One region of the Bacillus sp. AK031 genome, then DNA from elsewhere that is predicted to be linked to it. Evidence: riboswitches for the same ligand, from Rfam matches in the RefSeq annotation. Region 1 holds a riboswitch; the other holds the start of a gene.

Region 1 (6,075 bases):
AGTTTCCTGGTAAATTGGATTTTATCCTGCGGACTGACACGGCAATAGTTGAAAGTGAAGGCTGTATAGTACAGAAAATCGACAGCAGCCGCTACCTGGTTCGTGCAGTTGCATCCAAGTTCACAATTGAATTGGGGGAATAAAAATGCGTATTTGTATTATCGCAGAAGGTTCCTACCCCTATATTGTCGGAGGGGTGTCCTCTTGGGTTCAGACACTCATTACCTCAATGCCGGAGCATGAATTTGTTTTTTATGCCATCGTTGCTGATGAGAAAGATAAAGGAAAATATAAATACCCACTGCCGGAAAACCTGGTAGAAATAAAAGAAGTGTTTTTGAATTCTTATTTAACAGAACCAGTCAATCCGGGAAAGAAGTATAACCTGGATGCTTCTCAAAAAAAGGCGATAAGAAACCTTGTTGTTAATGAGACTGAAGAATGGGAAGATTTCTTCTCTCTCTTTGAAGGCAAAGGGATCGATATCGATTCCATTCCTGACTTCATTACCAGCAGCGATTTGGTAGATGCAGCTAAAGAAATATGTATGGAAAATTACGCTGATCTTCCTTTTACAGAACTCTATTGGTCTTTAAGGTCCATGCTGCTGCCTTTATTTTGGTGCCTGAGCCACCCTGCTCCTGAAGCAGACCTTTACCATAGCATATCAACGGGATATGCAGGGGTGATGGGCGCCTATAGCAAATACAGATACAATAAACCTTTCCTCTTAACAGAACATGGAATTTATACAAGAGAGCGAGAAGAAGAAATTATTAAAACAGATTTGATAAATGGCCACTTTAAGGACTTGTGGATACAGTACTTTTACAGTTTATCCAAGTCTGCCTATCACAACTCCGACCAGGTCATCACCCTGTTTGGCAAGAATAAGGAGATCCAGATGGAAATTGGCTGTCCTGAAGAAAAAATCGCGATTGTTCCCAATGGTGTAACAGTTGCCCGGTTTAAGGATCTCCCTGGAAAGCTGCCGGAAGACAAAGATACTCTTCATATCGGTGCTTTTGTAAGGGTTGTGCCGATAAAGGATATAAAAACAATGATCCGGGGCTTCAATGTTGTCAAGAAAACAATCCCCCATGCAAAGCTGTATATTTTCGGACCGTATGATGAAGAGCCCGAGTACTATGAGGAATGTCTCAAGCTGATTAAATTGATGAACCTCCATGATGTCATTTTTACAGGCACTGTCGATGTAAGGGATTTCATGGGACAAATGGATTTTCTCGTGCTTTCAAGCATCAGTGAAGGACAGCCGCTTGTTTTATTGGAGGGGCTGGCAAGTGGAAAGCCATTTGTTTGCACAGACGTAGGCGGCTGTAAAGAAATCCTGTTCGGCATGGAGGATGGCTTTGGGCCGGCAGGGCATATCGTCCCTGTCATGGATTATTCTGAATTGGCCAAAGCGATGATAGAGCTTGGGCTTAATCCTGATAAACGTGAAGAAATGGGGGAGAACGGCCGAAAAAGGGTGGAGGCCCACTTTTCCATGAAGAAGTTTGTAGAGCATTATAAAGCAATTTATGGTGAAAGGGGGGATTCTCATGGCGGGAATAGGATTTCAACTGCAGAAGCTGATGAATAAGAGGTCATTTTTTAATGGGCTGCGCATGTATGCGCATTCTACACTGATCATTTCCGGGCCGATGATCGTGTGTATTCTTCAATTGATTGCGGCACAGTACCTTTTAAGAGAGGCAGGATCACCGTTCATCGAAAGAGAGCTTGTATTAGCGGGGACCTTGTATGGTTTTATATTTTCACAGTTGATTTCCGGCGGATTTATCTTGGTGTTGACAAGATATGTCGCTGACCAAATTTACACAAATGAAGAAATAAATATCAGGTCCTCTCTATATGGAATTTTAGCAATCACCTTGCTGGCAGGGGGAGTATTGGCCTTTATTTTTTATTCCCTTTCCCCTTTGGGTATGTTGTTTAAAACAGTCTCCTATTTATTCTTCATTGAATTATTGATCATCAATACTCTCAGTATCTATTTATCCGCAGTCAAAAAATATATGGTGATTGTAAAAGGCTACTTAAGCGGTGCAGTCCTTGCAATCATAGCCATGTCCGCAATCTCCTTGGCTATGGATAATCTAACAGCCGCACATCTTCTTGGCTGCATGGGGGCAGGCTTCCTGGTCATTATTCTATTTATGGTCAGGAGTATTAGGATACGGTTTCCAAAGACCAACACGAACTACTTCCATTTTCTTCTCTACTTTAAAAAATATCCTTCACTATTTCTTAATGGTTTGTTTTATGTGGCAGGATTATTCGGGCATATCTTCATAGTCTGGGGGAGTAATTGGCAAGTTAAAGTAGGTGGTACCTTTGTCATGGCCCCTTTCTATGATGTTCCGATCTTCTATGCGTATCTAACCATCATTCCGGCAATGGTTTTGTTTGTGGTTTCTATGGAAACGAACTTTTATAAGGTATATAAACGTTTCTTCGCCAAAATAATGGGGCCTCACAGCCTGAGGGAAATTAACGAAACAAAGAAGAAAATGTTTTTCGTTCTGTTCCGGGAGCTCTCCAATATTATGCAGGTACAAATGATTTTCACCATATTGGCGATCATCTTGGGAATAACGGCAATCCCCCTTTCATCCGCTCAAACCGATACGTTTTCTATTTTGGTCATTGGAAACTGCTTTTTCATCATTATGTTTATTGTCATGCAGATCTTGCTCTACTTTGATGATCGAAAAGGGGCTCTTTTCATTATGGCCTGCTATATGGCGGTCACCTTGTCCACAATGGCTGTCATGGTGATAGTGGAAGGGAATCTTGGCATCCCTTGTTTTGCAGGCGGCTTCATCGGGGTGCTGGCAGCTCTGTGGAGGCTTGCCTACTATAAGAAGAATATAGACTACTACACATATTGCCGGCAGCCGCTGGTAATCAGGGAAGAGAGAGGATCGATGGATAAACTGGCGGAAAAATTGAACTACTTCAATGGAGGGGTAAGGGGAGGAAAAGAATAAAGCAGCATTTTAAGAGATTTCAGCAAAAAAAAATTTATAGACGCTCGATTATGAAAAAGCTATAATAAGAGCAAAATAATCTGAAAAAGGCAAACTTCTCCGAAAGGGAAGGACGCAAAGCCATGAGCCTAAACGCTGCTTGCAGTGTATGGTTGTCAGGTTGCCAGGTGCCCGTTCTGTGTGCCTCGGCTTGCAGAATGGAGGAGAAATCCGTTGAAAAAATGGATAATGGCTGTAGTATTATTGTTCAGTTTTTTACTACCTGGAGGGGCAGGTTTTCATGTGGATGCAGTATCAGAACAAGACCGGGCAACCTGGCTCTGGAATCCATGGATGATTGTCAAAGATGAAGCGGGTACGCTGGACTTTCTAGAGAGCAAAGGGCTTAACAAGGTATATGTGCAAATCGACAGGGATATTGCACCCTCGGTATACCGCAGTTTCATCGAAAAAGCATCATCTGCAGGCATGAAGATCTATGCTTTGGACGGAGCTCCTGATTGGGTTGCGCCAAAAGGGTATATCAACCAGGACCGCCTGATGGATTGGCTGGCAATCTACCAAAACGGCTCTTCATCACAGCAAAAATTCTCTGGTGTCCACCTTGATGTGGAACCTTATCTATACACCCGCTGGAACACAAAGCGGGGAGCGACAGTGAAATCCTATCAAGCGCTGCTGGTAAGAGCCAAAAACAGCGCAGACCATTTAAGCCTCCCTCTAGAAGTGGACATGCCGTTCTGGTTTGATGAGATCTCCTATAACAATATATATGGTAAAGGCTTGCTGGCCGAGTGGGTGATCAGCTCGACCGATAGCGTTACGATTATGGCTTACCGGGATAGCGGCTCATTGATCATAGACCTTGTCAGGAATGAAGTTGAGTGGGCAGGTAAGTATTCTAAATCATTGGTTGCAGGGGTGGAAACCGGAAAGACAGACGAAGGGAACAATATCTCCTTTTTCGAAGAGGGAGAATCATATATGCAAACCGAGCTTGGAAGTGTCGAAGCTTATTATGAAGATGTACAGGGTTTTAACGGAACAGCCATCCACCATGTGGGAAGCTGGATGACGATGAAGCCTTAAGAATTCGGAAGATACCTATAGCAGGGTATCTTCTTTTAGTTGGAAATAACCCTTTTTGATCAATAGATTCTATTGTAAGATAGTTACAGGTATCCAATGCAGTAAGGACGGTGAAATGGATGAAGGAGTTCGGGGCACTTTCTCATAAAAAGTTATATTATGGAGTTGTTTTCCTGATAATCGTGCTGATGGCAGCAGGGTTATTTGTGGTCAATTCCAGAATGGATCTTTACAATACTGGGTATCTTTTACATACAGGCCTTGTGCTCTCGTTATCTTTATGCCTGCTGCTTTATCCCCTTTTTGAAACCGGCAAACTAAAAGTCCTCATCATTCTTGTAGCTTCCGCGTATTTTTATATGCTTTTTTATTTATACCCTGAAACCTGGTCCACGTTCATATTCATCTGCTTTATTCCCGCACTGTCGATTCTGTTTTTTGATAAAAGGCTTTTCTACTTTACCATGCTATTAAATTCTCTGTTACTGTCGGCATCGATTTTTTATATAGTGCTTGTTGATAAAGGACAATTCTATGATTACATCTATATGGATATCACCGGCAATGTCATTAATATTATCGGCAGCCAGATAATAATATATTTTATATTCTATTTATCTGATATTCGGATGGAAAGACAGCGTATGTACTTTGAACAGCTTCAAAACTCTGAAAGGTTAAAGACGACCGGACAGCTGGCAGCTGCAGTCGCCCATGAGATCAGAAATCCCCTTACTGTAGTAAAAGGGTTTCTGCAATTCTACTCAGCTGATGAAACGTTTACCCAGAGCCATAAAAAGAATTTCAATTTAATGATTGATGAACTGGATACCGCGGAACAGGTCATTTCGCAATTTCTAACCTTAAGCAAACCGAATAAAGAATTAGCCCAGGACTGTGTGGAAATCAAGGGCATCCTAAATGATGTGACAGAGCTCTTGAAAACATACGGCTTGCTGCACGACAATCATATCGATCTGCAGGTGGAATCACATTGTTTTGTCCGGGCGAATTCCATTGAGCTGAAACAGCTATTTATAAACCTTATTAAAAATGCCATCGAGGCTTCTCCGCAGGGGGCATCCATACTTGTTAAAGCGGAAAGGATAAATGATAAAGTCGAAATTCAAGTAACGGACAGGGGCTGCGGAATGTCCGAGGAGGAAGTAAATTCGCTGGGCACTCCTTTTTATTCATTAAAGAGTAAAGGAACAGGACTCGGCCTCATGATTTGCTTCAATATTACAGAAAAATATAATGGCACCATCCACTTCGCCAGTTCAAAAGGAAAAGGAACAACAGTCACCATTCGCTTTCCTTTCAGTGAGGCATAGAGAAGGTTCTTCTGATTCTTGATTTCTAAGACAGAAGAACCTTTTTTATTATTGGAACCTCTTAAAATGTTTCACGTGAAACTATCCTCTCTTCCTCCAGTTCTATATTAATGAATTTCGACATATGGTGGGGTAAAGGGACAAGTCCGACAATATGGAATAAAGAGGTGAGGAGCAACTTGAGTGAAGAGTCGATCAAACAGCAGATTCATAAAGAACTGCATCACGGGAAGCTGGGTACCAGAAAAGTGATCAAGCGCACGTTCTTCATCTTGCTGGGTGCCATTTTGATGGCTTTGGGAATTGAAGTCTTTCTTGTGCCCAACTTGATAATGGATGGCGGAATTGTCGGTATCTCAATCCTTCTATATAAGTTGACAGGCATTAAACTTGGGGTATTTATCTTTCTGTTGAACATCCCTTTCTTCTTTTTAGGATACAAACAGATCGGAAAAACTTTTGCAATCTCGACTGTTTTGGGAATTGCCGTGTTATCTGTTGCCACCAGCTTTCTCCATCATGTGGCAGCTTTTACACAGGACATGCTTCTGGCGACTGTGTTTGGCGGTATCGTGCTGGGTGCCGGAGTGGGAATGGTCATCAGGTATGGCGGCGCTTTGGATGGGAGCGAGATT
Region 2 (6,075 bases), 270 kb from region 1:
ATGGAAACACAGGCGTTTAGTTCCGGCACGCTTGCGCTTGCAGTGGTGGCGATATTCGTCCTTAACTGGGGATATTTTTTCGTTTATGAATTCTTTTCCGGTGGAAGAACGCTTGGGAAAAAATTAATAGGTATCCGCGTAATCCAGCAAAACGGCCAGAGCATCACGTTGTTATCAAGTTTTATCCGTAACCTGGTGAGAATCATTGATATGCTGCCGGCTTATTACTTCGTCGGCATGCTGATGGTATTCTTCCACAGCAAACACAAACGCCTCGGCGATATCACAGCTGGAACGATTGTCGTCCATGAACGAGGGAAAAAGAAGCCGGGGAAGAAAACGGCAATTGAAAAAGAAATAGCGTCAAGAGGATTAAGCAAAGAAAGCATCAACTTCGATGAGGGAGCATTGAAGCCGCTTGGGGAAAAAGAGTGGAAGCTGCTCAAAACCTACAGCCAGCGTTTCAACGGACTGGAAGAGGATCAGCGAAACATCCTGACAAGGCAAATCGCCGAAATCATCCTCCCGAAAGCCGGAATCGACCAGGACGGCAAAACCTTCGAGCAGCTCGAAAACTGCCTGCTCGTCACCTATCTGTATATGAAAGATGAATGGGAATTCGAACTCTGACACTTCAGTACTCTAAAGCACTAAGAGGGACTGTCCCTCTTAGTGCTTTAAAGCGATGAAGAAATAAAAAAGCTTGAGGATGAGATCCTCAAGCTTTCAATATATAATTTATGCTTTTACAGCGTTATCTTCTTCTTCAATTCTCTGCAGTCTTTCTGCTACTTCTTCTTCAGAAAGGTTGTGCTCCATTACGTAGCGATTCTCTTCATGAGTACGGCATTCGTGAGAGCAGCTTCTCATATATTTATGCTCATTTTCTTTAGAGCAAAGGATTTTTTTGTTACATGGCGGGTACGCACAGTTCACATAGCGCTCACAAGGTTCGCCTGTGTAGTAGTCTTTCCCGACAACCACATGTTCTTTACGGTTGACCGGCACGGCAATTCTTTCATCGAATACATAGAGCTGGCCGTCCCATAGGTCGCCTTGAACTTCCGGGTCATACCCATAAGTCACGATGCCGCCGTGCAATTGTGCTACATCCTCAAAGCCTTCACGTTTTAACCAGCCTGAGAATTTTTCACAACGGATTCCGCCCGTACAGTATGTGATTACTTTTTTACCTTCTAGCATATCTTTATTTTCACGGACCCAGTTTGGAAGATCGCGGAAGTTTTCGATATCCGGTCTGATCGCTCCTCTGAAGTGTCCTAAATCATATTCATAATCATTTCTTGCATCAAGCAAGATTGTATCTTCGCGTTGAATCTGCTCATAGAAATCTTTCGGCTCCAAATATTCACCAGTGATTTCATGAGGGTTGACATCATCCTCAAGCCTTAGTGTAACAAGCTCCTGACGATATTTTACTTTCAATTTTTTGAAAGCATGCTCATCCGCTTCGTCAATTTTGAAAATTGTATCATGGAAGCGGTGATCGTTTTTCATCATTTCCATGTATTGGTCTGTCGCTTCGATCGTTCCGGAAACCGTTCCGTTGATCCCTTCAGATGCGATCAGAATTCGACCTTTAAGGCCCATTTCTTCACAACGTTTCTTGTGATACTTCGTGTAAGCCTCAGGGTCCTCAATTGTTACATAGTTGTAGTACAGAAGGACTCTGTAAGGTTTTGTTTCACTCATATTCAATTCCACCTATCGATTTATATTTGCAAGATATAAATGCAATATGCCATTTCTCTTACGATTGTCTATTATAGCAAAAAAACGTAAAAAGTATTACTGTAATTTTTTACATTTCAGTGTCATTCGACAAAAACCGGGTCGTGACAGTCACCACACACAGTCCCTCTTAGTGCTTTAAAGTCATAAAGCAAAGATTGGGGTAATAGCTTTAACACACTTAAATCTTGAATTGAAAGTAAATCAGGTGTAAGATATAGGAAATAAGAACTACATTTTGAATATTGGCAAATCAGTCGAAAGGCTGGGACGCAAAACTACAGGGGCTACCATCCGAAGGGATATGCCAGCCAGTTGCACAACACGAATTGCGCCCATTTTAGTGCGTTTTTTTATTTGCACAAGAATAGATGATACAGGGAGAGAATTCTTATGGTAAACGCAATTCCGTTGTCGTTACAAAAATTAAAGTACAGATTTTATGCTTTTTTGCTGCCGATTTTTTTGATTGTCGCCAGCTTGGGCTGGTACGATGAAAGCCGTTTGCCAAATCCGGACCCTGTTAATATGATCATTCTTCCTGTCCTTGTTGCCCTTTATAGTTTTTCGCTTTATATTGTATTTTTCAAACGAGACTGGATTGAAATGGCAGAAAAATTCATGATTATTGCCATCTGTTTTGTCGCTGCCATCAAGTTTACCTATGTTGTCAGCTATGAATTAGAGCAAACCATGTCACTCGGACCTTTTACATTCTGGATGCCGATGTTTTATATGTTCCTGTTTCTGCTTCTGAATATCCGCTGGGCATTGATTGCGACAGCCATTACGTATTGTTGGTTCTTGTGCGTAGGGATATATAAGCTTCCTGACTTGATCGGCACTCCTGCGGTATCGATCCTTATTCAATACATGTTCGCAAACCTTGTTTTCATCATGACCCTGTTTTTTTTACAGACGGTAAAACAAACCTATATTAAAGCAGAGGTACTGGAGGAGATGGCCAACACTGATTATCTCACGGGCCTTCCCAATCGCAGAAAAATCGACAAAGTGCTGCTGAATGCAATCAAGGCTCAGCGAGAACTTTCGATTATCTACCTGGATATTGATCATTTTAAGCAAATCAATGATTCTTATGGTCACAGCACCGGTGACCTTGTGCTGAAGGAGTTCACCAAAATCACAAAGGGAATGCTAGAGAAGAGGGATATCCTCGGACGCTGGGGCGGCGAGGAATTCATGCTGATAGTAAAAAATAAAGATTTAAAAGAAGCACAAACTTTTGCTGAAAGTATCAGGGAGCATATCTCACAGCATTCATTTTCGATTATCGGAAATCTAACCGCGAGCTTCGGAGTGACGGAATTGAAAAGCGGCGATACTCTGGACTCCCTATTGAACAGAGCCGATAAAGCCCTTTACGAAGCCAAAAACAGCGGAAGGAACCTGGTATTGACATACTCCCGGGCATAAAAGAAGGATGAAAGCAACTTGGCTTTCATCCTTTTAGTGTTAGTCCACTTCTTTAATCGAAACATGAGTCACTTTGTCCAGCGCCACGCGATAAAGGACATTATCTTCCTTATAATCAAAGTAGCTGGAGTTATTGCCGAAAACCTTATGAAGCACCTGGGATTCCGTCTTTTCTTCTATAAAATTAACAACTGTATGGTCACTGGCGAAATGAAATGTTACTTGAAAGTTCTTCAATGTGATTTTCTCCCTTCGCGGTAAGTGTCTGGTATTTTCAGTTATTACTTTCCCGCTGAAGGCTGACATAAACTTAAAAAAATTTCGAGGGTCATAGCCAGAGTAGGGTAAGTATCTTTAACACGATATGGTACTCTAAAGATAAAATCGTAAAGAAGGGGGATCCACAATGACCACTATATCGAAAAAACACATCTTTTACGCTTTCAGCAAGGCAAATATAATCTCACACAAAGTACCATCCGGCACAACTCTGACTATTGAAACCTGCGACTGTTTTCGAGACCAGATCACTTCAGAGAACACGGTACTGACTGCCATGGACTGGGACCAAATCAATCCTGCAACAGGCGCAATCTATGTCGAGAATGCTGAACCGGGAGATATTTTAAAAGTAAGCATTGAAAAAATCGAATTGGAAGACCGGGGAGTCATGATGGTAGAACCGGGCCAGGGGGTGATGGGCCACCGGATCGAGAAAGCGGAAGTCAAAATGATTCCGATAGAGGATAACTATGCTGTTTTTAACGATAAACTGAAAATTCCGCTCAATCCGATGATCGGCGTCATTGGAACCGCACCCGCTGAAGGGGCTGTCTCCAACGGAACGCCTGGACCACACGGCGGAAACATGGACACCAAGCTGATCGCCGAAGGAAGTACAATATATTTACCGATTTTCCAGGAAGGAGCACTTTTTGGACTGGGAGATCTGCATGCCGCAATGGGAGACGGGGAAATCAGTGTGACCGGAATTGAAATTGCCGGAAACGTGACAGTGAAATTGGAAGTGCTGAAAGGCACAGCCATTCCTTATCCTTTTGTGGAAAATAAAGAGGGGCTTGCAGTCATCGTTTCCAAGCCGACCGTTGATGAAGCTGCCAAAAGTGCAACTGAAATCATGATCAACACTCTGCTGCCGCATACTGAATTGACTCTCAACGAACTCACCATGCTTTTCAGTGCATCCGGACAGTCGCAAATCTCACAAATCGTTGACCCGTTGATGACGGCAAGGTTTTTTGTACCTAGATATGTTTTAGATGGAATCGGTTATCCAACATTTGTGAAATCAAATGAGTAGAGTTGGAAGAGGGAAGGGTTTTAAGGAAGAAAAAATGAACGAACTAGGCCGGCCAAAACTTGGATAAATTAGTGTAGATATAGGAAACTTCAGGCACTTTGTTTCAACTGAGAACGTTGGCTGATTGCTTTCAAGATGAACATTTTATCCTGCAGCGTAAGCATTCTCCAGCTTTTCACTTTAATCTTCATAAGAATCGCTCCTTTTTTGGATTTTTCCTAGTGATGTCTTGATGAAGAACTGCTCTAATTGGCCTAGTTTGTATATATAACCTTAATACCGCAGTTAAACACAATATAAACAACAAAAATTCCAACAATTCCCGGGGAAATATGTCGAAGGGACAAGGTTAAAGAAGCAGCCTTGTCCCTTTCTCTATGGGCGAGAGGTCATTCCGGCGCTCAACTCACTCATCTGATTCTTTATGAAAAAATGAATAGGTCATCAGCAAACCGCCAATATAAAGCAGGATGGCAAAATATGCTGGTGATAAATGAACAAAGCTCGTGTACCCGATGGCAATATGAATATAAATCCCTGCGATAAAAGCGGGTAACCCTCCTAACAGAAACGTCCACCACACCCAGCGACTTCCTTGGTGAAAGCCCCAAAGAGCAAGCATCAGAACAAGCAAACCTACACTCAATAATGCACTTCCGAATCCAGCCCGGTCGTGAGCAATTACCGGAATGAGTTTTTCGTTAAAGGACTGTAATTGCTCAGGAGACATACACAGATACAGCAGATCGGTAGGGACGAAAACAGATGTCACGCCGTATAACGAGATGACAACCCCTCCAAGCACAAAGGAAAACCCTAATAACACAAACAGAAACTGTCCATATAAGGACTTCTTCCACGAGCGGTGGTTCCTCAGGTTGGCCGAAGCGGGAGTTCCCGCAATCTCCTTAGTTTTAACAAAGCCGTACACGAAAAACGGAAGCAGCACGAGCCAGAAAATCAGGTGAAGCCAGTCAAAATAGCCGAATCCTATAAACGCAAAAATCCCAAGGAACCCGGTGATACCTGCTGCGTCTATTGCCTGCTTAGCCCACCTCAGCTGCTTGCGAACTCCATACTTGGCCAGTTTCATATAAACGATCCCGCCGGAAACCATCGTGCCGGCGAGCGTCATCCGGTCATGAGCCATAAACAGCATAATTCGTTTGTTGTATGACCAGATTGCTTCCCGTTTCATTCCCAGGAACATTTCGTCATAAGGCAAAATAATTGATGTAATGCTGAATAACAGAGCAAGCAACCCGCCGAGGAAGATAAACAGACCGAATAGCCAATAGGCGAACCAGCCTTGTTGTGGCAAGACCGCAGGTTCGGCTCTGGACACCAATGCCTCTTTAATCCGTTTCGTCAGCCCGGGGCCAGAAAATACATAGCCGCCAGAGAGCATAACCAAATCGGCACCCGCATCAAGCAATTCCATTGCATCCTGAGGTTCTCTAATAGCACCAGATGTAATGATCGTTTTTGAAAAACCGCGTTCTCTAAGTTTCTTAATTTGAATCGAATCTGCATCCTTATTCTGTTCATCCAAATCTATGATGACA

Evidence for each region. Region 1 has a riboswitch for cyclic di-GMP ahead of M1E09_RS00305 (amidase). Riboswitches for the same ligand answer to the same signal wherever they lie in the genome.
Region 2: another riboswitch for cyclic di-GMP. It lies ahead of M1E09_RS01635 (GGDEF domain-containing protein); the one in region 1 lies ahead of M1E09_RS00305 (amidase).

The regions. Positions count from the first base shown of each region.
Region 1 covers NZ_CP096424.1:62,638-68,712, forward strand. Annotated here, with positions in the region: gene M1E09_RS00290 (DUF2194 domain-containing protein) at 1-143, shown strand, start outside; gene pelF (GT4 family glycosyltransferase PelF) at 146-1,606, shown strand; gene pelG (exopolysaccharide Pel transporter PelG) at 1,566-3,017, shown strand; cyclic di-GMP riboswitch class I at 3,096-3,185, shown strand; gene M1E09_RS00305 (amidase) at 3,231-4,106, shown strand; gene M1E09_RS00310 (ATP-binding protein) at 4,226-5,440, shown strand; gene M1E09_RS00315 (YitT family protein) at 5,659-6,075, shown strand, end outside.
Region 2 covers NZ_CP096424.1:331,849-337,923, forward strand. Annotated here, with positions in the region: gene M1E09_RS01625 (RDD family protein) at 1-630, shown strand, start outside; gene trhO (oxygen-dependent tRNA uridine(34) hydroxylase TrhO) at 739-1,713, opposite strand; cyclic di-GMP riboswitch class I at 1,990-2,075, shown strand; gene M1E09_RS01635 (GGDEF domain-containing protein) at 2,146-3,189, shown strand; gene M1E09_RS01640 (hypothetical protein) at 3,229-3,426, opposite strand; gene M1E09_RS01645 (acetamidase/formamidase family protein) at 3,596-4,510, shown strand; gene M1E09_RS01650 (dihydroorotate dehydrogenase) at 4,917-6,075, opposite strand, start outside.